Regions from separate parts of the Pseudoalteromonas sp. ECSMB14103 genome, predicted to be linked through region 2. Evidence: predicted binding sites of a transcription regulator. Region 2 holds the regulator's gene; the other holds the start of a gene.

Region 1 (12,307 bases), 440 kb from region 2:
CGGGCGATCCTGGTGCTGGTAAAACAACGCTTTTATCTGACTTGGTGGCAAGAATGTCAAAGCGTATGCCGTCTCTTTACTGTACCGCTGAGGAGTCTTTATCGCAGTTTAAAAATCGTGTTAACCGCTTAAAGTTAGACTATAACGCAGATGAGCTTTATTTGCTTTCAGAAACCAGCGTTGAGACCATTATTGAAGAGCTTGATAAAAATAAAATAAAATTTGCAGTCATCGACTCCATTCAAGCCGTTGTTACAGACACTGCAAATGGCAGTCCAGGCTCTCCTTCGCAAGTTAAAAGTGCAGCTCAAGCATTAACTCAATATTGTAAGCAGAATGACGTGACCATGTTTATTATTGCTCACGTGAATAAAAATAACGAAATTGCAGGCCCGCAAACCTTGGTGCATATTGTTGATGCGCTATTACACATAGACACCAATGATGGACAAATACGTACCCTACGTGCCAATAAAAACCGCTTTGGTGACATTGATACTGTGGGTATTTTTAAAATGTGTGAACGTGGAATGTTAAGCGTAGACAACCCGAGTGAGATATTTTTATCGGGCTCGACGACTGAATCCCCGGGGTCGTCTATTACCTGTATCCGTAAAGGTAATCGGAATCTATTGCTTGAAATACAATGTTTAACAACAGAAACCGAGGCTGAATTTCCACAGCGTGTTTGTGTAGGTTTAAATATGAACCGCATAAAAATGCTCACAGGTATTTTACGTAAACATACAAAAACAAAAATATTTCACGATACCTTTTTTAATATTGTGGGTGGTTTAAAAATTGATGAATCAGAAACCTGTATAGATTTAGCCCTTGTTACTGCGTTACTAAGTAGCTTGAACGAATTTGTTGTGCCTCGAACCACTTGTATTATGGGGGAGTTGAGTTTAAACGGTGATGTGCGCCCAATAGACAGCGGCGTACCACGAGTTAAAGAAGCTGCACAGCATGGTTTTACAGAAATATTTATCCCGTTTCGTAACTACCATAAATCAATGGAAGGCCTAGGCGCTAAAATAACTCCAGTAAAAACGGTACATGAGTTATTGAGCCTGATTAATTAACGCTTACAGCGACTGGTATGCAATGTTACTCTTGGGTTAATACAATTTTTATAAAAATAGAATAAGGAAATAATATGAAAAAATTAATTATAGCCGCAGCGATTATTGCCGCAGGTGTTGGCGGCGTTAGCTACGCTAACTATGTTGCAACCCAAGAGGTTCGTGCTGAAGTAGACAAGCAGCTGGCCATGGTGAGTGAGCAAACGGGTGCAACATTTAAATATGCTGGCTTATCTGCAAGTGTAATTTCAAAAAGTGTTGAAATTACAAGTATGGAAGTAATAAGCCCTGAGGGCGAGAGTGTAGCCAACGTTCAAAGTATTGAAGTTAAAGGCTACGAAACCGATAAAATTTCGCCGCATACATCGCTTGATGTAAAAAATCTGACGCTCAGTAAAGACTTTATTGCCACACTGCCTGCTGACACAAATGCCATATTAGCATCAGCAAGTTACAATCTGCATTCATCTCTTGATTATAATGAAGAGTCGGGTGAAAGCGATATGGTTGTAAAGCTCAATGCTCAAGATGTGGTCAGTTTTAATATGGACTTAGGGCTAGCTAATTCTAAACCGCTCATGGATACGTCGCTTGCGATGAGCAAAGAACAAAAGCAAGCGGGTGATACCCCTCTAACTTATGAGCAGCAACTGCAACAACAAACACGTATGATGCAAGCAATGAGCAAGCTTGAACCCCGTAACGCAAGCTTTGTTATAAATAACCAAGGTAAACTTAAAGAGTTATTAGAAAGTGAGCTTTCAAAGCAAGGTATGACTATTGAGCAAATGCAAGCAATGTTAGCCCAGCAGTTAGAGCAAGCGCCTGTGACTGAAGAAATAGCGAATGCGTTAACCAGCTTTGCCAGCGGTTTAAATTCGTTAACTGTTTCAGCAAAATTGCCTGAAGGCCAAACTATGATGGAAGTTAACCAGCAATTAATGATGCTATCTGGTAAGCCAGAGGAACTGGTTAAGTTTATAAATTTAGAAGTTAAAGGCGACTAATCACTATAAGTCGTTAAATCATAATTTAAAAAGCCGCACTTGTTTAATCAAATGCGGCTTTTATTATAGATAATGTTTAGTGAAGAATACGCGCTCTAATTGTTCCTTCAACTGCACTTAGCTCTTTAAGCGCTACTTCAGAGTGGTCGGTATCAACGTCAATAACCACATAACCAATTGCTTCATCAGTTTGTAAGTACTGAGCCGCTATATTGATACCGTGCTGCGCAAACGCTTGGTTAATTTGCGTTAATACACCAGGGCGGTTGTGGTGAACATGCAATAAGCGACTACGGTTAGCAAGCTCTGGCAGTGATACCTCAGGGAAGTTAACGGCGGTAATTGTAGAGCCGTTATCTGAGTATTTAGCCAATTTACCTGCCACTTCAATACCAATATTTTCTTGAGCTTCTTGAGTTGAACCACCAATATGCGGCGTTAAAATAACGTTATCGAAGTCGCGTAGTGGCGATACAAACTCTTCATCGTTAGATTTAGGTTCAACAGGGAACACGTCAATTGCTGCACCACTTAGCTTTTTCTCGCTAAGTGATTCTGCAAGGGCATCAATATCAACAACGGTGCCGCGAGAGGCGTTAATTAAAATAGCGCCTTGTTTCATTACCGCAAGCTCTGCCGAACCGATTAAGTTTTTGGTTTGTGGTGTTTCTGGCACATGCAAACTAATTACATCAGAGCGCTGAAGTAGCTGAGTCAAGTTATGCACTTGTTTTGCATTACCCAGTGTTAGCTTATCTTCAATGTCGTAAAACTCGACGTTCATACCAATGTTTTCAGCCATAATACCTAGCTGAGTACCAATGTGGCCATAGCCAATAATACCCAACGTTTTACCACGTGCTTCAAATGAACCCGTTGCTGTTTTTAGCCACTCACCACGGTGAGCTGCAGCATTTCGCTCAGGTATACCGCGAAGTAAAAGCAGTATTTCACCAAGTACTAGCTCTGCAACAGAGCGTGTATTTGAAAATGGCGCATTAAATACAGCAATACCACGCTGGCGAGCGTTACTTAAGTCAACCTGGTTTGTGCCAATACAAAAACAACCAATGGCAATCAGCTTTTCTGCAGCATCTAAAACAGCTTCGTTAATATGAGTACGAGAACGCAGACCTACAAAGTGAGCGTCTTTAATACGTTCTTTAAGCTCGTCTTCAGGTAGCGATGTTTTAACGTAGTCTATATTGCTGTAACCATTTCGTTTTAGCGTTTCAACTGCGCTTTGGTGCACACCTTCAAGCAAGAGAATTTTAATTTTGTCTTTTGCTAACGATACCTTACTCATAACCTCATCCTATTTAATTTGAGGCCCATTTTTAGTGCCGATAATTACTTTATCAGCACCACGCATCGCAAATAGGCCATTGGTAACTACGCCAACAATTTGATTTATATCTGTCTCAAGTTGCTTAGCATTGGTAATCTTTAAATTATATACGTCTAAAATAACGTTGCCGTTATCGGTAACCACACCCTGGCGGTAGACTGGGTCGCCGCCTAACTTTAATAACTCACGTGCTACGTAGCTGCGCGCCATTGGAATAACTTCAACTGGAAGCGGAAATTCCCCCAATGTGTCCACTAGTTTGGTGTCATCAACAATACACACAAACTGCTTAGCAACTGCAGCCACAATTTTTTCACGGGTAAGTGCAGCACCACCGCCTTTAATCATTTCATTTTGAGCGTTAATTTCATCAGCGCCGTCGATGTAAACATCGAGTGCATCGGTATCGTTTAGCTCAAATACTTCAATACCGAGCTCTTTTAAACGCGCTGTAGAAGCTTCAGAGCTTGATACAGCACCTACTAAAGTGTCTTTAACTGTGCCAAGGGCATCAATAAAGTGATTAACGGTTGAGCCTGTGCCTACACCTACTATCGTGTTTTCTTTTACAAACTCGAGTGCCGCCCATGCTGCTGCTTTTTTTAATTCGTCTTGTGTCATTATTTTGTGCTCATGTATGTCAAACGTGTGCTGCAAGTATGCGAATAATCACATCACCAGCAGTAATTTTTGTTCGGTGTTATTATGGTTTTAAGCGGTACATCCCAAGACTCTATTGGCAATACATCAACTTTTTGGCACTCATGTGCAAGGCCTATAAGTCGTGGTTTTTGCCAGTTTTCATCGTGTAAACGAGCCAGTGTTCTATCGTAAAACCCACCTCCCATTCCTAAGCGATTACCTTGATTATCGAATGCAACTAATGGCATAAGTAAGTAGTCCAGCTCGGATAAAGGGCATATTTGACTGCAATTTAGCTTAGGTTCAAAGATACCATAGCGATTTGCCTTCATGGGTGAGTTTTTCTCATAGCGCTGAAACAGCAAAGTGGCGCCATTAAATGGGTGTATTACTGGTAGGTAAGTAACGTGATTTAAGTTCCATAATTCTTTAATTAACAAGGAGGTATCAAGCTCTCCGTCGTTACTTAAATAAATGGCGATATGTTGGTTTTTAGCTGTTTTTTCTGTTTTTAAGTATTGAATAAAATTCATACTTAAAGATTGAGATGCTAAATTTTGCTGTTCATTAGACAAATTATTACGTAATTCGCGAATGGATTTTCTTATTTGGGCGCGTGAATCGCTCATTTTTCAAACTTACCAACTAATTAAAAAGCAAATAAAGCAGGAAACGCCAAGTACACCGCAAGTATAATAAGCAACGTAACAACCGTAGCTATTAACGAATAAAGCAATGCATTACTGCGTTTTTTAGGCTGAGTTATTAGCTCCTCGTCCAGTAATAGCTCTTCGTCTTGCCATTCGTCTTCATCTACTTCAGGGTTTTTTGTTTGGTTTTCAGGTAAGCGCTGCTCAAGGTCTTCGAGTTTTTCTTCTAGCCTGATTAAACTGCTGGTTATGTAGTCTAATGCGTCAAAAATACGCTCATCTCGCTGGCTATCACTTACCGTTTGAGTGGTTTTTTCAGTATGTGTCGATACAGCTTGAAGCTTACTTTTAATGCCCATTCCGACAAGTAGCTTAGCTTGTTTTAATGCTTTGTTTTTATCGCTAGGCGCAAATAAAGGCTTACCTTTAAAAAATAAGGCTACTTTTTCTTCTGAGATTTTTAGTTTTGCCGCCAGTGTTGTACACGCTGTTTTTGAGTCAACGTTATCAGCGAGTCCAGCAAACATAACGCGAAAGTTATCGGTCATTTAAATATCCCTAAAGCTTTATAATTAAATGAGTATATACCTAAAGTATAAAAAAGTTCGAGGACCAATTAATAGTTATTTTTTAAACTATGAATTAGCGTTGCGTTACATAATTGCTAGCTATAAAAAAGGCCCTTAAAAGGGCCGTTTTTTTGCTTTAGTCTTAAAGACCCGCTGCTGCGCGAAGTGCTTCAGCTTTATCTGTGCGTTCCCATGGGAATTCGTCACGGCCAAAGTGGCCGTAAGCTGCAGTAGGAAGGTAGATAGGGCGCTCTAAATCAAGCATTTGAATTAAGCCGTAAGGGCGTAGGTCAAAATGTTCACGAATTAATTCGATTAAACGTGCTTCTTCTAATTTACCAGTACCAAACGTTTCAACACTAATAGAGGTTGGCTCTGCAACACCAATTGCGTAAGATACTTGTAATTCACACTTATCAGCAAGGCCAGCAGCCACTACGTTTTTAGCCACGTAACGTGCAGCATATGCAGCTGAGCGGTCAACTTTTGATGGATCTTTACCAGAGAAAGCACCACCACCGTGACGTGCCATACCACCGTATGTATCAACAATGATTTTACGACCTGTTAAACCACAGTCACCCATTGGACCACCAATTACAAATCGGCCTGTTGGGTTAATAAAAAACTTAGTTGCGCTAGTGATTAGTTCAGCAGGAAGTACTGGCTTGATGATGGTTTCCATCACAGCTTCTACTAAATCGTTTTGAGAGATGTCTTCGCTGTGCTGAGTTGACAGAACAACCGCATCAATACCTACTGGCTTACCGTTTTCGTATGCAAAAGTAACTTGAGATTTTGCATCTGGGCGTAACCAGTTAAGCTCGCCGCTTTTACGTACTTGTGCTTGACGTTGAACTAAACGGTGAGAATACGTGATAGGTGCAGGCATTAACACTTCAGTTTCGTTACATGCGTAACCAAACATTAAACCTTGGTCGCCAGCGCCTTGTTCTTCTGGGCTAGTACGGTCAACACCTTGGTTAATGTCTGGAGACTGTTTACCAATGGTGTTCAAAATTGCACACGAGTCAGCATCAAAACCCATATCTGAGTGAGTGTAGCCAATTTCACGTACTGTTTTACGCGTAATCTCTTCTATATCAACCCATGCGCTAGTAGTGATTTCACCACCAACCATAACCATACCTGTTTTCACGTATGTTTCGCACGCAACGCGGGCATGAGAGTCTTGCTCTAGGATAGCATCAAGAACCGCATCAGAGATTTGGTCGGCGATTTTATCCGGATGACCTTCAGAAACAGATTCAGAAGTAAATAAATGTTTTGCCATTGTAATTATGCTCACAAATATTGCGCTTCACAAACGTCGGTATTAGCGCTAAAAAATTAAGGGGCGTATTTTATCTAAAACGAAACACCTTGCATAGTGTTTTTACGCCTAGACGTCTAAATTAAATTAGTTATGACATTATGGTCTTAAAAAATATTCATAATACCTCATTTTTATAGGGTTTTTAATTGCACACAGCCCCCACAATAAGTAAGAATGGTCGCAATAAAAGTGCTCTTGTAACTTGAGTACATAAACGAACACATAAATACCCGCGCAAATACATATATAAGGTAGGAGAATTCATGCCATCTCGCAAAGAACTTGCAAATGCTATTCGCGTCTTGTCAATGGACGCAGTACAAAAGGCCAAATCTGGTCACCCTGGAGCCCCTATGGGCATGGCTGATATCGCAGAAGTATTATGGCGCGATTATCTAAAACATAATCCATCAAATCCAGAGTGGGCAGACCGAGATCGATTTATACTGTCAAACGGCCACGGTTCAATGCTTATCTATTCTTTATTGCACTTAAGTGGTTATGATTTACCGTTGGACGAAATTAAAAACTTCCGTCAAATGCACTCTAAAACACCAGGCCACCCAGAATATGGTTATGCGCCAGGTATCGAGACCACTACGGGCCCATTAGGCCAAGGGATCACAAATGCGGTAGGCATGGCAATTGCTGAAAAAGCGCTTGCGGCACAATTTAACCGTGAAGGTCACGACATTGTTGATCACCATACCTATGCATTCATGGGCGACGGTTGTTTAATGGAAGGCATTTCGCATGAAGCCTGTTCGCTTGCCGGCACATTAGGCCTTGGCAAGCTGGTTGCTTTTTGGGATGACAACGGTATTTCAATCGATGGTGAAGTTGAAGGCTGGTTTAGCGATGACACACCTGCACGTTTTAAAGCGTACGGCTGGCACGTAATTAGTGACGTTGATGGCCACGATAGCGATGCAGTAAGTGCTGCAATTAGCGAAGCAAAAAGCGTGACTGATAAACCAACACTAATTTGTTGTAAAACAATTATTGGTTACGGTTCACCTAATAAATCGGGTAGCCACGACTGTCACGGTGCACCACTTGGCGATGACGAAATTAAAGCATCGCGTGAGTTTTTAGGTTGGACGGGCGATGCATTTGAAATCCCTGAAGACATTTACGCACAGTGGGATGGAAAAGCTAAAGGCCAAGAACTTGAATCAAGCTGGGACGAAAAGTTTGCAGCCTATGCAAAAGCATTCCCAGAGCTTGCAGCTGAGTACAAACGCCGTACAAATTCAGATTTACCTGCCGACTGGGCTGAAAAGTCACAAGCGTATATTGAGCAGTTACAAGCAAACCCGGCAAATCCAGCATCTCGTAAAGCGTCACAAAATGCATTAAATGCATTTGGTCCATTATTACCAGAATTTATGGGTGGCTCTGCCGATTTAGCAGGTTCAAACTTAACAATTTGGGAAGGCTCTAAAGGCCTAACAGCGGACGATGCAAGTGGTAACTACGTTTACTACGGTGTGCGTGAGTTTGGTATGTCGGCAATTATGAACGGCATTGCACTTCATAAAGGCTTTATTCCTTACGGTGCAACGTTCTTAATGTTTATGGAATATGCACGGAATGCGGTTCGTATGGCTGCATTAATGAAGCAACCAAGCATTTTTGTATACACGCACGATTCAATTGGTTTAGGTGAAGATGGTCCAACTCACCAACCAGTAGAGCAAATTGCCAGCATGCGTTTAACGCCTAACCTTTATAACTGGCGCCCGTGTGACCAAGTTGAGTCAGCAATTGCATGGCAACAAGCTATTGAACGTAAAGACGGTCCTACATCGTTAATATTCACACGCCAAGGTCTTGAGCAACAGCCGCGTGACGCACAACAGCTAAGCGACGTCAAAAAGGGTGGTTACATCCTTAGCTGTGACGGCAACCCAGAGCTAATTATTATTGCAACCGGTTCTGAGGTGCAATTAGCACAAGATTCAGCTACTGAATTACGCAGCCAAGGTAAAAAGGTACGTGTTGTATCTATGCCATGTACTGATGCATTCGAAGATCAATCGCCTGAGTACAAAGAAAGCGTATTACCAGCAAGCGTTTCTCGTCGCGTAGCGGTAGAGGCAGGTATTGCTGATTATTGGTACAAGTATGTAGGCCTAAATGGCGCCGTAGTCGGTATGACTACCTTTGGTGAGTCTGCACCAGCTAACGAGTTGTTTGAGCACTTTGGCTTTACGGTTGAAAACATTGTAAGTAAAGCAAACGCACTTTTTTAATCGTTTTTGATTAAATAAGTTAAGTAACTTAAAAAACCCGCCAATGTGCGGGTTTTTTTATGCCCATATATGAAACAACTTCATCTTATACCAATCCGCTTAATTAAGTGATCTATTTTGAGGATAGATAAACGTGTTGATAGCTAGGCAAAAAATTCGTTATTTAGTTGTTCTAAATGAGGATTTTTTAACGCAGATAGCGACACTTTTAGCCCCTAAAAATGATTAAGTATTATTGCGAATTGGCATTAAGCGTTACTGCTTTTCTTGCAAGAAAGTAAGCTATCAGGCAAGGTAGTGCGATAAAATTTATAAATAAAGATCTTTAAATTAATAGCAGGAGCTAAAATGTCTCAGTTTGAAAATGTAAGCGTAGTTAAAAAGGCCAACGTGTATTTTGACGGAAAAGTGTCAAGCCGTACGGTTGTATTTAGCGATGGAACTACCAAAACATTAGGCTTTATGCAGCCGGGTGAGTTTGTATTCGATACCAGTAAAAAAGAACTCATGGAGCTTTTAGGTGGCCAGTGGGATATTTTATTACCAGGGGCAAGCGAGTGGAAAACATTTAACGCGGGCGAGTCATTTAATGTAGACGCTAACGTAAGCTTTAAAGTAAAAGTAAGTGATTTTGCCGACTACTGTTGCTCGTACACAGATTAATAGCTAGCACAGCTAGACGTCTGAAAGCCCATGGTTTATGGGCTTTGCATAAACTTTGCGCAACACATGATTTAAATCACCAAAAACCGCAAATAAACCTCAAATATCTCTCTTTTTTCCTTGTGTTAATCTAAATAGCCCCCAATACTATTTATGAGGTAACAAATAAAAGGATACCCTATGAAAATTAATCTTTCTGGTCACCATGTTGAAGTTACTGACTCTATTAGAGAGCACATCAACGAAAAATTTTCTAAAATTGAGAGCCACTTTCCATCACTTATTTCTCTCGATATGATCTTGTCTAAAGAGCATCATAAAATCCAAGCCGAAATTAGCACTAATTACGAAGGTGCGCGAATATCAGTAAAAGGGGAAAACGAAGTAATGTACCCAGCTATTGCAAGCGCAGCTAAAAAACTCGATGCAGCACTAAAACATCGAAAAGGGCAAATAAAAGCAAATTTACACGAAAAGCCTGTAAGTACAACGCCAGAAATAGCGCACGAAATCATCCAAGAGATGGAACTAAAATAATATTTAGTCCCAAAGTACTATAAAAAAGAGCCTTATGGCTCTTTTTTATTGCCTTTAATTTAGGTAAGTTATGCAGCCTTCGGTGTTATTAATTGTGAAAATTAATAACCAGAGTGAATAACACACATAATTTGAGAAATTAATGCAGCAAACACACACTTCTTGGAAATCTCACTTAGGCGCACTAGGCCCTGGTATTTTAATGGCAACTGCAGCAATTGGCGGGTCTCACTTAGTTGCATCTACTCAGGCTGGCGCGCTATTTGGCTGGCAACTATTTTGGTTAATACTGGCTGTTAACGTATTAAAATATCCGTTTTTTCGCTTTGGTATGGAATACACCTTAGCCACTAAAAACAGTTTAGTAGAAGGCTATAAAAACAAAGGCCCGGTGTATTTTTATAGTTTTATTGGCTTGAACATACTGGCAGCAGTTGTTAATACCGCAGGGGTATTACTACTTACCGCCAGCTTACTGCATTACGCACTGCCTGTAGTGATAGAGGTAACCCTGCTATGTTGGATATTGCTCTGTGTTTGCTTAGCAATATTATTGTTAGGTCACTTTAAAGCGCTTGATAGCGTTGCTAAAGGCATAATGGGGCTCTTAACGCTCGCTACTGTTATTGCGCTAGTTATCGCATTTAGTAACGGCCCAATGGCGCCAGCTGACTATATTGGCCCGTCACCTTACGAACTGGCTATGCTCAGCTTTATGGTCGCGTTAATGGGCTGGATGCCGGCACCAATAGAAATATCGGCCCTCAGCTCGCTATGGCTCAAAGAAAAACAAACTCAGCAAACGGTCACTAAAAACCAAGGCTTGTTTGATTTTAACGTAGGCTATTGGCTAACAGCCTGCTTAGCATTGGTATTTTTCAGCTTAGGTGTGCTGGTGCAATATGGGCAAAGCAGTAATATAGAACTTGGCGGTGTTGCCTTTGCTAAACAGCTTATTGATATGTACGCACTGACTATTGGCGAGTGGGCAAGGCCGCTGGTATCAGCTATTGCTTTTTTATGTATGTTTGGCACTACACTTACCGTGCTTGACGGCTACGCACGTACACTTAACGAGTCACACAAATTACTTGGTTTTAAGCAATCAAAACACAGCTTAAATATTTGGCTTGTACTGCAAGCACTAGCTGGCATGGCCGTTATTTTATTTTTTAAATCAGCTCTTGGCCCCATGCTTACCTTTGCCATGACACTTGCTTTTGTAACCACCCCCGTTTTTGCATGGCTTAACTTTAGCCTAGTTCGCTCAGAGCCCGCCATTAAACACAGCGTACTATTGCACAGCTTGACGTGGTTAGGCTTAGTGTATTTAGTTGGTTTTGCTGTTGCGTTTGTGGCGTGGAAGCTAGCAACCTAAATATAGCCACTTACTTTAGGGTTTTAATTTAAGCCCTAAAGCATTAAATTCAAGGATTAAACGAGGCATAAATGGATATTAGAACAGGCGAGCTTTCAAACCCTCACGTTATAAAGCTACTACAAGCGCATCATAACGATATGCTAAAACACTCCCCCATAGAGAGCATACATGCACTTGATGTAACTAAACTCACTCAGCCCGACATAACCTTTTATAGCTTATGGATTGATAATAACTTAGCGGGTGTCGGCGCATTAAAAGCGCTAAATACAGCGCATGGCGAAATTAAATCAATGCGCACCTCAAGTAGCTATTTACGCCAAGGCATAGCGGCTAAGTTACTCACGCATATTATTGAGCAAGCAACACTGCGAGGGTATAAAAAACTTAGCTTAGAAACCGGCACTGCTAAGGCATTTTTACCCGCACAAAAGCTTTACGTCCAATTTGGTTTTAAAGAGTGCGAACCGTTTGGTAATTATGAGTTAGACCCGTATAGCTTGTTTATGAGTAAATTCCTTTAAAGTGAGTAGAGGATATTATGGCTTATAAAGTTGAACTTAAAGCTCCAGCACTGGATGAATTCGCTAATTTACGTAAACAAGTAAAGTGGCAAAACCCTGACTATAAAACATTAAAAGCAAGCATCGAAAACTCACTTTTTTGGGTCACTGTATACGACACTGATAAGTTAATAGGCACTGGGAGAGTGATTGGTGATGGCGCAATGTATTTTTATATTCAAGATATAATTGTTGCGCCAAGCTATCAAAAACAAGGCATTGGTCATTTAGTTATGACCCACATTGAAAACTACTTAACCAACACTTGTTC
Region 2 (12,307 bases):
CGACTGATTGCTTGTTTAAAACCAGCTTCATAGGGGCAGAGCCATGGCCTTGTACTTCTGCTGATGGAGAGTGAACACGTAAAAATTCACAACTAAATACGGCTTTACTATCATCGTCAAAGTAAACATCTAAATTTTTGCTCACGCTATGATAATGCACTTTTGTTACGTGTTTCATGTTTTGTATCCCATTAAAAAAGCCCCCAATATGGAGGCTTTTAGTATAACTACTTATAGTACCAATTAAAGAATAAAGCGGCTTAAATCTTCATCTTCAACTAGTGCACCTAAATGTTTTTCAACATAAGCCGCATCAATAACTACCGACGACCCAGCTTGCTCAGACGCATCGTATGAAATCTCTTCCATTAGCTTTTCCATCACGGTATGAAGACGACGAGCACCAATATTTTCGGTTTTCTCGTTAACTTGCCATGCCGCTTTTGCAATACGCTCAATAGCGTCATCACTGTACTGAACATCAACTTGCTCTGTTTTAAGTAGCTCGCGCTGTTGCTCTGTGAGTGATGCATGAGGCTCTGTAAGTATACGTTTGAAGTCGTTTGCAGTAAGAGCTTCAAGCTCAACGCGAATAGGTAAGCGACCTTGTAGTTCAGGGATCATGTCTGATGGTTTAGCCATTTGGAATGCACCAGAGGCAATAAATAGCATGTGGTCAGTTTTAACCATACCGTGCTTAGTGTTTACTGTTGAACCTTCAATAAGCGGAAGTAAATCGCGCTGTACACCTTCCCGACTAACATCTGGACCCGATGAATCTCCGCGCTTACAAATTTTGTCTATTTCATCGATAAACACAATACCATTTTGCTCTACAGCAAATATAGCCTGCTCTTTTAGCTCTTCTGGGTTTACTAATTTGCCCGCTTCTTCTTCGGTTAGTAACTTAAAGGCTTCCTTAATTTTGAGCTTGCGCTTAGTGCGCTTATCGCCACCCATGTTTTGAAACATGCCCTGTAGCTGGTTGGTCATTTCTTCCATACCAGGAGGCGCCATAATTTCTACGTTTGGTTGTACTTGTGCTAAATCGATTTCAATTTCTTTATCGTCTAGTTGACCTTCGCGAAGCTTTTTACGGAATGTTTGGCGTGTTGATGAGTTTTCATCACGCTGAGTTTCACCGTATTGATCTTTAACAGGTGGTAAAAGTGCATCTAAAATACGATCTTCGGCCGCTTCTTCTGCGCGGTGTTTAAACTTTTTAGTTTGTTGTTCACGTGTCATTTTAATAGACACTTCAACTAAGTCGCGAATGATGGTTTCAACTTCCTTACCAACATAACCCACTTCGGTGAACTTGGTTGCTTCTACTTTAATAAAAGGGGCATTAGCAAGTTTGGCTAAGCGGCGCGCAATTTCCGTTTTACCAACACCTGTAGGACCAATCATTAAAATATTTTTTGGCGTTACTTCTGCACGTAAATCATCGTTTAATTGCATACGGCGCCAGCGATTACGAAGTGCAATAGCAACGGCTTTTTTTGCGTTAGCTTGGCCAATAATATGTTGATCTAACTCGTGAACAATTTCTCTTGGGGTCATAGCAGACATAGCGGTTCCTATTATAATTCTTCAATAGTTTGGAAGTTGTTAGTAAATACGCAGATATCACCTGCAATAGTTAGGCTTTTTTCTACTATTTCACGAGCGCTTAAATCGGTGTTTTCTAATAACGCGGTTGCCGCCGATTGGGCAAAGTTACCACCACTACCAATGGCAATTAAGTCATTTTCTGGCTGAACGACGTCGCCGTTACCGGTGATAATTAAAGAGGCAGTTTCATCGGCTACAGCTAAAAGGGCTTCTAACTTTCTGAGTGCACGGTCACTACGCCAATCTTTCGCCATTTCGACAGCAGCTTTGGTGAGATTACCTTGATGCATTTCTAGTTTGCTTTCAAAACGTTCGAACAGGGTGAAGGCATCAGCAGTACCGCCGGCAAAACCTGCGATTACTTTGCCATTATAAAGGCGTCGAACTTTACGGGCGTTACCCTTCATTACGGTATTACCCAATGAAACTTGGCCGTCGCCACCAATTACAACTTTGTTGTCGCGGCGTACACTTACAATAGTGGTCATGTTATTCCTCATCATCGAGTTGCAGGGGCAACTCGTTAAAAACGATTATGATGAGGTTATATGGGTGAATGGTTTATTTTCAAGTCCAGCCCCAAATTCCGCAGCCGACGACTTTGACACGCTTGAGTTTATTTTTATCACTTTCTGCTTGGCGCTTCGTTTTATAAGGCCCTAAACGTACTTTATACCAAATACCTGTTTCGCCTTTGGTTTCTCTTATTTCAGATATAAGACCAGCAAAGGCTATTTTAGCTTTTAACGATTCAGCCTGTTCATGAGTCCTGAACGAGCCGCATTGCATAACATAAGGACCTTTTTGTTCAATTTCTTTTACTTCTACTTGCACTTCATGGTTTCTGATTTCTTTTATAAATTCAGGCGCACGAGGAACGACCACTTCTATTTTTTCTTTTTCGGCTGGGTTAGTTTGTTTTTCAACAAGCTCGGGGTCGGCATTATTTTTAATAAACCATAATCCATAGGCAAAACCGCCCACAAGCAAAGCTGCAACAATTACCAAAAGATAAGGGAATGGCTTTTTAGCAGGTTCTTTTTTGGTGTTTTTTCTATTTTTTGGTTTTTTATTAATGTAATCGTGCTGTGCCATAGCGTTATTTTGGCCTTAACCTAAATCATATCTATAGGGTCTACATCTAAACTCCAGCGAACTTTTTGTGCAAGTTTACTGGTGCTTAAATAATCAACCATTTGCGCAAGATACTGATGTAATATGCGGCGATCTTGCGCTTGAATGTGCAATTGAAACCGATACATACCCGCAATTCTTTCTAATGGGGCAGGGATCGGACCGAGCAATTGTATACCAGATACCCCGTTAACTGGAACCAAATCTGTCAAAAAGTCGACGACTAGTTTAATACTTAGCCCTTGTGCGCGGACTATAGCCATATTTGTGATGGGAGGTAAGTCGGCGTCATCACGCTCGCTTAACGCAAAGCGTGCAAAATCTTGGTAACCATTATTGACCAAATCTTGTAAAAGAGGATGTTCTGGGAAATGTGTTTGTAATAACACCTGGCCAGGCTCTCCTGAGCGACCAGCACGTCCTGCTACTTGAGTCACTAACTGCGCTAAATGTTCCGTTGCTCTGAAATCGCAGGAATATAGGCCGCTGTCTACGTCTAAAATTATGACAAGGCTTACATCAGCAAAGTGATGACCTTTTGCAAGCATTTGCGTACCTACTAATATGCGCGCTCCACCTAAATTAATTTCGTCTAGGGCTTTTTCTAAACTGCCTTTACGACGAGTTGAATCGCGATCAATACGGGTTACTGGCGTATCAGGAAACTCGTTTGTTAAAAACTCTTCTATTTGTTCAGTCCCTTTGCCATTAGGGAATATTTGCGTGCTCCCGCAATCAGGGCATTGATGAGGTACTTGATGTTGGTCGCCACAATGGTGGCAAATCATTTGACCAATCGCTTTATGGAACGTGGCACTAGTACTGCAACGGTTACATTCACTTAACCAACCACATTCATGGCAAATAAGTGTAGGTGAAAAACCACGACGATTTAAAAATACCATAACCTGTTTACCACGATTCAAATGTTGGCGCATAGTAGCAAGGCTTGCGTGAGCAATACCCGCCTGATCGGGCTGGCCTTTCATGTCGAGTAATTTAAATTGGTTATCGGTTGAGGTTTGAGCGCGCTCAGTCAGGCTTAATAGTTGGTACTTATTATTAATGGCTTTATGCAAGGTTTCGAGCGCTGGAGTAGCACTGCCGAGTATAAGTGGGATTTTATGCTGGAATGCCCGATAAGCTGCTAAATCTCGAGCATGGTAACGAAGGGTATCTTGTTGTTTAAATGATGAGTCATGTTCCTCGTCAACTACAATCATACCGAGCTTTAAAAAGGGTAAAAAAATACTTGAGCGCGTACCTATTACAATAGCGCAACTCCCTTTTTCGCAAAAGCGCCATGTTTGTAGGCGTTCGTTATCGGTAAGTGCAGAGTGCCATAACATGATGGGTGTATCTGGAAAGCGGCGACGAAAACGGTTTACCGTTTGAGGGGTAAGGCCTATTTCGGGGACAAGCACTAAGGCTTGCTCACCTCGCTTTAATACTTCTTCAAGACATTGAAGATAGACTTCGGTTTTCCCACTACCGGTAACCCCTTCTAATAAAAACGTGTTAAAGCCTTTACTTTGATTAATTGCAGTGCAAGCTACGGCTTGCTCTTTATTCAGTGTAGGCTTACTACCCACTGTTGGTGCAGTACTTTGCCACTGATTATCATGTTCTATGGTTTGTGTAACAAGCGCTTTTGCAATAAGGCTATCGATAGTTTTTTTACTAAAGCCGAGTGCTTTAAGCTCGGTTAATGATGATTTACCTGACTGTGCAAGTTGCTTTAATAAGTTAAGTTGAGTTTTTGCTTTGAGTGACGGAAGCTTTGATCCTTTTTCTGTCAGCATAACCATATTGATACTGGTTTTATCCGGTGACTCACCTTGGCGCAGCGCGCTTGGTAGCGCTATATGAATTGTTTCGCCGAGTGGGTAGCAGTAATAGCGAGATGTAAAACTCAAAAGCGCAATGTGCTCAGATGATAAAATAGGCGCGTCATCAATTACTTCGATGATGGATTTTATTTTGTTTTCGGGGACGTCGGTTTTGCTTTTAATAGCTAAAACAACGGCGACTTTTTTTTGGTTACCAAAAGGCACCAACACACGCATACCCGGTTTTAGTGGTGATGTCATGCCATCGAGTTGCTTATCTACTTTATAATCAAAGGTGCGCGGTAAGGGGACTTTTATAGCGACTTCAGCAAAACACATAGCAACTCAACTCATAAAATTAATGATGTAATGTACTAAAAATAACGTTAAAAACCTACTAGCAAATATTGCTTGCTTGAGTGTCTGCCTACTTTTTTAGCAAAACAGTTAATAATAGCTTGTGTGTTTGATGGTAGTTGGATAAAATCCGCGACCAACAAATTTGTTTTAACGACGTATGGTGCCAGACTTCGGGTTTGGAGAGCGATGCGGCCTTAACTAGAGGTTTCTATGAAAGAAGGTATTCACCCTAAGTACGAAGTAATTTCTGCAACTTGTTCATGCGGCAATAAATTCGAAACAAGCTCTACTTTATGTAAAGACATTCACCTTGACGTATGTTCAGCGTGTCACCCTTTTTACACTGGTAAGCAAAAAGTTTTAGACACTGGCGGACGTGTTGATCGTTTCAACAAGCGTTTCGGTGCACTTGGTAGCAAGAAGTAATTTTTGCTGTCTTGTTAAATTAAGCACCTTAGGGTGCTTTTTTTATGCTTTTAATTTAGTTATACCAATTTAATAGTAATAACGTTTCGATTTAAAAAATTAAGTTTTACACGAACGGTGTCAATGTTTTTTAATATAGGACAACTAAATAACAAATTATTTAGCTTATTGCTCGATTTTCATATTTCTCTGCTATGCATAACTATTTCCTGTTCTTATTCTGAATATGCATAAACCTTTACAGACAAACCGCAAATTATTCTCTATATTTTTAATTAGTTCATTTTTTAACTAAGTAGTTAAATGTAGCTAACGTGAAGTTATATGTTTTTAAAGTATGTGAATAAGTCTATTTTTGCTTATTTTTATAGTACTTTATTAAGATATTTTATAAAAAATAATGAAAGAACAAATGTGCCTTTAGAATCCGTTATTGGATGAATTTTTATTTATAAAGTGTCGATATAATTTACAAAAGTTATTGAAAAACCTCTTAAAATTAATCGAACTAGCATATAACAGGATAGACCTGATATTGCTTGGAATTTAAAAATAATAAGGGTATCGTAGCCTAAACTTCACCTCTCACTTTTACTTTAATTGCAGGATACAATCGCGTTATGTCAGACTTTCGTGAACAAGCACTACACTATCATTCGCATCCCGTTCCAGGAAAAATTAGCATTGAACTAACAAAGCCTGCTGAAACGGTAAAAGATCTCGCATTAGCATATAGCCCAGGAGTTGCAGAACCCGTACGTGAAATCGCTGCAGATCCTGCAAACGCTTATAAATACACAGGTAAAGGGAATATGGTTGCGGTTATCACTAATGGTACTGCAATTTTAGGCTTAGGTAATTTAGGCCCACTTGCTTCAAAACCTGTAATGGAAGGTAAGGCGTTACTGTTTAAGCGATTTGCTGGCCTTGATTCTATTGATATCGAAGTGAAACACCGCACTACTGAAGACTTTATTAATACAGTTGCTAATATTGCCGACACGTTTGGCGGAATTAACCTTGAAGATATTAAGGCGCCAGAGTGTTTTGAAATAGAAAAAGCATTGATTGAGCGCTGCAGTATCCCGATATTTCATGATGATCAGCACGGTACTGCCATTGTAACTGCTGCGGGTATGTTGAACGCGCTTGAGGTGCAAGGCAAGTCTATCGAAAATGCGACTATTGTGTGTTTGGGTGCTGGTGCTGCTGCGGTTGCTTGTATGGAGCTGTTAATTAAGTGTGGTGCTTTGCGCGAGCACATTTATATGCTTGACCGTAAAGGTGTTATTCATACTCGTCGTGATGACTTAAATGAATACAAAAAACTTTTTGCTAACAATACAGACAAGCGCACGTTGCAAGATGTTATTGAAGATGCAGATGTATTTGTTGGTGTATCGGGGCCTAATCTATTAGCTGCCGATGATTTAAAATTAATGGCAGAAAAACCAGTTGTGTTTGCTTGTTCAAACCCAGATCCAGAAATTGATCCTGCACTGGCTCATTCTGCTCGAAACGATCTAATTATGGCAACGGGTCGATCAGATTACCCTAACCAAGTTAATAATGTACTGTGTTTTCCGTTTATATTCCGCGGTGCTCTTGATGTACGCGCCAGTGCAATAAATGATGAAATGAAAATTGCAGCTGTAGAAGCGATAAGAAGTATTGCCAAAGAGCCTGTACCTGCTGAAGTACTGACGGCTGCGGGTGTTGATAAGCTGGAGTTTGGTGATAAGTATATTATTCCAAAACCAATGGATCCTCGTTTATTACCACGCATTGCAAAAGCGGTTGCAATAGCTGCTGTAGAGTCAGGTGTTGCACAAATTGATTTACCAGAAAACTATATGGAATAACGACTAAGTCGTAATTTAGATACAAAAAAACCTCAATTAATTGAGGTTTTTTTGTGTCTAAATTACGTTTAGTCTTCGTTTAAAACAGGCACTTCTAGCCCCATTTCTTGCATTATTTTTTTCACTTCTTCAGGCACTTTTTCGGCGTTGTCTTTACGTAAGTCGTCGTCGTTAGGCAAAGGTTGACCGGTAAATGCATGTAAAAATGCTTCACAAAGTAATTCACTATTTGTTGCATGACGTAAGTTATTAATTTGACGACGCGTGCGTTCGTCCGTTAATACCTTTAATACATTTAGTGGGATTGAAACGGTAATTTTTTTTACTTGTTCTGATTTTTTCCCGTGTTCTGCGTATGGGTGAATATACTCACCATTCCATTTAGCCATAAGATGTATCGTCGCCTCAGATTAATAATTGCTCATATGCACTACAATGCATATGAATATGCGTGAAATTCTATCGATTTAAAAAAGATAGTCAAATACTAGTTGTTTAGCCATCTGGAGCTTTAAATGTTTTGACATCTTTAATAAGATAAATTACTCTTTTAGACGTCTAAACATCCAAATTAAATAGGTGACGAATATGAGCGAAAAAAATAAAGCAACCATTGCAGTAAGAAGTGGTGTTGAAGCAGACAAACATCATGGCGCAGTTGTCGCACCTATTTACTTATCAACCACCTATTCGTTTGCCGACTTTGATACAAAGCGTCAATACGATTACGGGCGAAGTGGTAACCCCAATCGTGATATTTTAGCCGAAACCTTGGCTGAGCTTGAAGGCGGCGCACGCGGTATTATTACTGCTACGGGTATGTCTGCCGTTCATTTGGCTACGCAAATCCTGAATCATGACGATACGTTAGTGATCCCACATGATTGTTACGGCGGAAGCTATCGTTTATTTACTTCACTGCAAAAGCGCGGTTTGCTCAAGCTAGAAGTTTTAGATTTAACACAAGCACAAAGTTTAGATAAAATTTTAGCAATTAAACCTAAGCTAATTTGGATAGAAACACCAAGTAACCCATTACTACGCTTAACTGATATTAAAGCAATAACCGATGTTGCTAAACAGTGCGGTGCTTTAGTCGCCGCCGATAACACATTTTTATCACCAGCATTACAAAACCCTATTAAATTTGGTGTTGATATAGTTGTACATTCCACCACCAAGTACATCAATGGTCATTCAGATGTAGTGGGCGGTGCGGTGATTGCTGCTTCACAAGAGCTGGGCGATGAACTGGCATGGTGGGCAAATAATATAGGTATTACAGGTGCGCCATTTGATAGTTATTTAACATTGCGCGGGTTGCGAACACTAAATGTGCGTTTAAAGCAGCATCAAGAAAACGCATTAGCGATTGCTAAATACCTAGAAAAGTCGGAATTTGTTCGCCAAGTTTATTACCCAGGTCTTGAATCACACCCACAGCATGAATTAGCCAAAGCGCAGCAACTAGGCTTTGGTGGCATGGTGAGTTTTGATATTAAAGGAGACGTAAACGATGCTGCGGCGTTTTTAACCAGCTTACGTGACTTTAGCTTGGCAGAGTCTTTGGGCGGAGTAGAGAGCCTAATATGCCATCCTGCAACCATGACCCATGCTGGCATGGAGCCTAAAGCTCGTCTTGAAGCGGGGGTGGGCGATACACTTATTCGAGTTTCAGTAGGTATAGAAGATATAAACGACTTATTAGCTGATTTAGAGCGCGTGTTTCAGCTTGTAAAGCCAGGCAGTAAAGCAAATTTAAACAAAGGAGCAGGCGGTGACATTAAATTAAGTGCCGCTCATCCAGCGCTTTGGTGAACAATATGACACAAACAGTACATAAATTTGGTGGTTCAAGCCTTAGTTCGGCTCAGCGGTATGAGCGGGTTGCGAGTATTATTTTAGAGCATACTCAGCCGGGCGATTGTGTTGTTGTATCTGCGGCGGGAAAAACAACCGATACTTTAGTAAAGTTATGGCAAAGCTATCAGCAACAAGATACGCATGTCGTTGCTGATATATTGCTGCAATTAAATAATCATCAAACTGATTTAATCACACAGTTACTTCATGCAGATCTTAAGCGAACTGCTTTAACGCGTTTGCATAGTGAACTAACAGCGATTAGTGAATTGATAAAAAACCAAGGCTTGAAAGAGGCTCCCTTGCTTGCTCATGGTGAGGTATGGTCTGCACGCTTATTGGCGCTTTACCTTACGCAATTAAATATTAATGCTTGTGACCTTGATGCTCGAACACTTTTTACATTAAATAATGGGCAATTGTTACATACCCAAAATGCGCAGCAATGTGCGAAGTTTATAACCCCAGGCTGCATTAATGTTGTTACAGGCTTTATTGCATCAAGTACGTTGGGTGATACGGTTACACTTGGCCGTAATGGGAGTGACTATAGTGCAACCTTACTCGCTAATTATTGCCATGCTAAGCAGGTGTGTATTTGGACTGATACACAAGGTGTATACAGCACAGACCCTCGCAAAGTTAGTAAAGCGGTTAAATACAATAAAGTATGTAGAGGTCAAGCTAACCTATTAGCGCGATTAGGTAATCCTGTTTTACACGCTAAAACGCTTTCTCCTTTAAGAAGCAGCGATATAAAACTATCTGTTCGTAGTAGTTTTGATGTGCAAGCAACGCCTACAGATATAGTTAAAGAAGGAAATGTAAAACAAAAGCGTTTTATTACCACGTTAAACAACATCGATTTATTAACAGTTGAAAAGCTGGCCGAAGGCGAAGTCGCAGATGTTAGCCAGCTTATTCAACACAGCATTCATCACTTTAGTCAAAATGGTGAAACTTATTTAGTTGTCCCCTCTGCTTCAACATATAAAGTTGTTAGTTATTTTGAGGGTAGAGCAAACATTAGCGAGTCGAGCTTAAATGGCTGTGCGGTTGTAGCGCCTGTTAATGATATTTCAAAATTGAATGTATTGGCTATTGATACGTTAAATGCTCATGCCATCGAGCCCCGCTTTACTCACCAAGACAGTGGATACATTTTACTATTAACGGATCAGGTTATAGATAGCGATATACTCAGTGTTTTACACGATAAGCTTATTAATAAAGGCCAAGAAGTTGCTTTAATAATCGCGGGCCTTGGAAATGTGGGAGAGGTATTTATAGAGCAGCTGTCAGCTCAATTCGAGCGTTTCTCTGATGACTTTACAATTAAATTGGTTGGGTCAATACGCTCTGAAACGTTACTTTTTAATCCCAGTGGTATAAACATTGCTGATTGGAAAACGCATTTTCTCTCACAAAGCAAAGCTTATAATAACCAAACATTACTAAACATAATTAGTGAACTTGATTATGAGCATAAAGTGGTTGTTGATATTACCGCAAGCGAGGCATTTAGCCAGCTATACCCGGAGTTTGTTGCATTAGATTGCCACTTGATCAGTGCTAACAAATACGCTGGAACTGCAGATACAGCATGGTATAAAGCTTTGCGTACGAGTATTAGTGAGCGAAATTTGCATTGGCGCTACAACACAAGCGTAGGTGCAGGCTTGCCTGTTAACTTTGCATTGGCAGATTTGCAAAACAGTGGTGACAAAATCACTCGTATTGAAGGTGTTTTTTCAGGCACGTTATCGTGGTTATGCAGTAAGTTTGACGGAACAATACCATTTTCTGATCTGGTGCTTGAAGCACAAAAGATGGGGTTCACAGAGCCCGATCCGCGTGAAGATTTATCAGGACGTGATATGCAGCGTAAACTGCTTATACTTGCCAGAGAGCTTGGTTTAGAACTCGACCTTGATGATATAAGCTTATCAGCACTCATGCCCGAAACGCTTGCTATAGGAAGTTGGGACGACTTTTTAGCTAATGAATCCACACTCAATGACTTTATTGACGCTCATGCTGCAAATGCCAAAGCACAAAGTTCCGTACTTCGTTACACGGGTTTACTTGAAATTACGGAAAACAAAGTAACCGCTCAAGTAGGTATTACTTATACTCCTATTGGTGATGCGTTAGCTAATTTAACACCTGGCGATAATATTTTTGTCATTAATAGTAAGTGGTATAGCGCTAACGCTCTTGTGATTCAAGGGCCTGGTGCGGGTAAGGAAGTAACCGCGGCGGGTATTCATTCTGACTTATATTGGCTGGTACAAAATATAAAATAAAGGTTACAAGGGCCTTGTATCAATCCGCAATAATACCTAATCATTTTGCGGGGCTAAACGTGTCGCTACATGCGTTAAAAAATTCTTATTTAGAACAGCTAAATTTGGTATCAACTAAAAACGGCAGCCAATGGCTGCCGTTCTTTATTTAAAACAGTTCTTCTTCTGTTTTAGTGTCTTCTTCAAATATATCTGTTGGTTGAGACATTACGTATTTTGTGGGGGCGGTGCCTTTGTCAAAATACTCAAAGCGACTGGTGTAATCATTTTTATGACTTAATAAACCGGTTTCTAAATCAATCCGAATAGACACTAAACCTTCTGGCGGCTCTATGGGGGCTTCAGGTTTACCTTCAAGCGCAACTTTCATAAACTCAACCCAAGCTGGCTGTGCTGTTTTAGCGCCAGATTCAGCCCCTGATATTTGCCCGTTATCAAGATTATTATTGTATGAAGTTCTGCCTAGCGGGTTGCCAGGGTTATCAAAACCAACCCATACCGAGGTCATAACATTTCGATTAAAGCCACTAAACCAAGTATCTACAGAGTCATTAGTTGTGCCTGTTTTTCCTGATAGATCACGACGGCCTAATGCTTGAGCGCGCCAACCTGTTCCTGACCAACCCGTTTTATGTGACCAGTTTCCACCTCCCCAAACAGCGCTATGCATTGCTTGAGCAATTAAAAATGCATTTTGTTTTGATATGACCTGAGGGGCACATTTTAATTGTGGCGTATCAGTATTTTGTTGTGGGAATAATCCAGTAGCATTGTCTGGGGTTAATGACTGATCTGAAGTGTCGTCACACACTACTGAAGGATTAGCTTTAAACAAACTGTTACCGTAAGCATCTTGGATTTCTGAGATAAAGTACGGCTCAATCAAATGCCCACCATTCGCAAATGCACTCAT

The links. Region 2 encodes MetJ, which represses methionine synthesis genes. Its sites were predicted from a motif close to TAGACGTCTAGACGTCTA; they were not measured.
Region 1: a site for MetJ is predicted at 6,697-6,714, ahead of metK (methionine adenosyltransferase). Genes of this name have one in related genera too.

Annotation. Positions count from the first base shown of each region.
Region 1 covers NZ_JWGY01000001.1:492,722-505,028, forward strand. Annotated here, with positions in the region: gene radA (DNA repair protein RadA) at 1-1,085, shown strand, start outside; gene RF53_RS02225 (hypothetical protein) at 1,160-2,092, shown strand; gene serA (phosphoglycerate dehydrogenase) at 2,169-3,398, opposite strand; gene rpiA (ribose-5-phosphate isomerase RpiA) at 3,408-4,061, opposite strand; gene RF53_RS02240 (5-formyltetrahydrofolate cyclo-ligase) at 4,115-4,711, opposite strand; gene RF53_RS02245 (hypothetical protein) at 4,732-5,280, opposite strand; gene metK (methionine adenosyltransferase) at 5,444-6,595, opposite strand; gene tkt (transketolase) at 6,901-8,892, shown strand; gene ppnP (pyrimidine/purine nucleoside phosphorylase) at 9,241-9,555, shown strand; gene hpf (ribosome hibernation-promoting factor, HPF/YfiA family) at 9,736-10,092, shown strand; gene RF53_RS02270 (NRAMP family divalent metal transporter) at 10,235-11,470, shown strand; gene RF53_RS02275 (GNAT family N-acetyltransferase) at 11,542-11,997, shown strand; gene RF53_RS02280 (GNAT family N-acetyltransferase) at 12,015-12,307, shown strand, end outside.
Region 2 covers NZ_JWGY01000001.1:56,894-69,200, forward strand. Annotated here, with positions in the region: gene RF53_RS00225 (gamma-butyrobetaine hydroxylase-like domain-containing protein) at 1-178, opposite strand, end outside; gene hslU (HslU--HslV peptidase ATPase subunit) at 244-1,572, opposite strand; gene hslV (ATP-dependent protease subunit HslV) at 1,584-2,102, opposite strand; gene RF53_RS00240 (SPOR domain-containing protein) at 2,182-2,709, opposite strand; gene priA (primosomal protein N') at 2,730-4,916, opposite strand; gene rpmE (50S ribosomal protein L31) at 5,148-5,363, shown strand; gene RF53_RS00255 (malic enzyme-like NAD(P)-binding protein) at 5,984-7,225, shown strand; gene metJ (met regulon transcriptional regulator MetJ) at 7,294-7,614, opposite strand; gene metB (cystathionine gamma-synthase) at 7,814-9,043, shown strand; gene metL (bifunctional aspartate kinase/homoserine dehydrogenase II) at 9,049-11,394, shown strand; gene RF53_RS00275 (penicillin-binding protein 1A) at 11,543-12,307, opposite strand, start outside.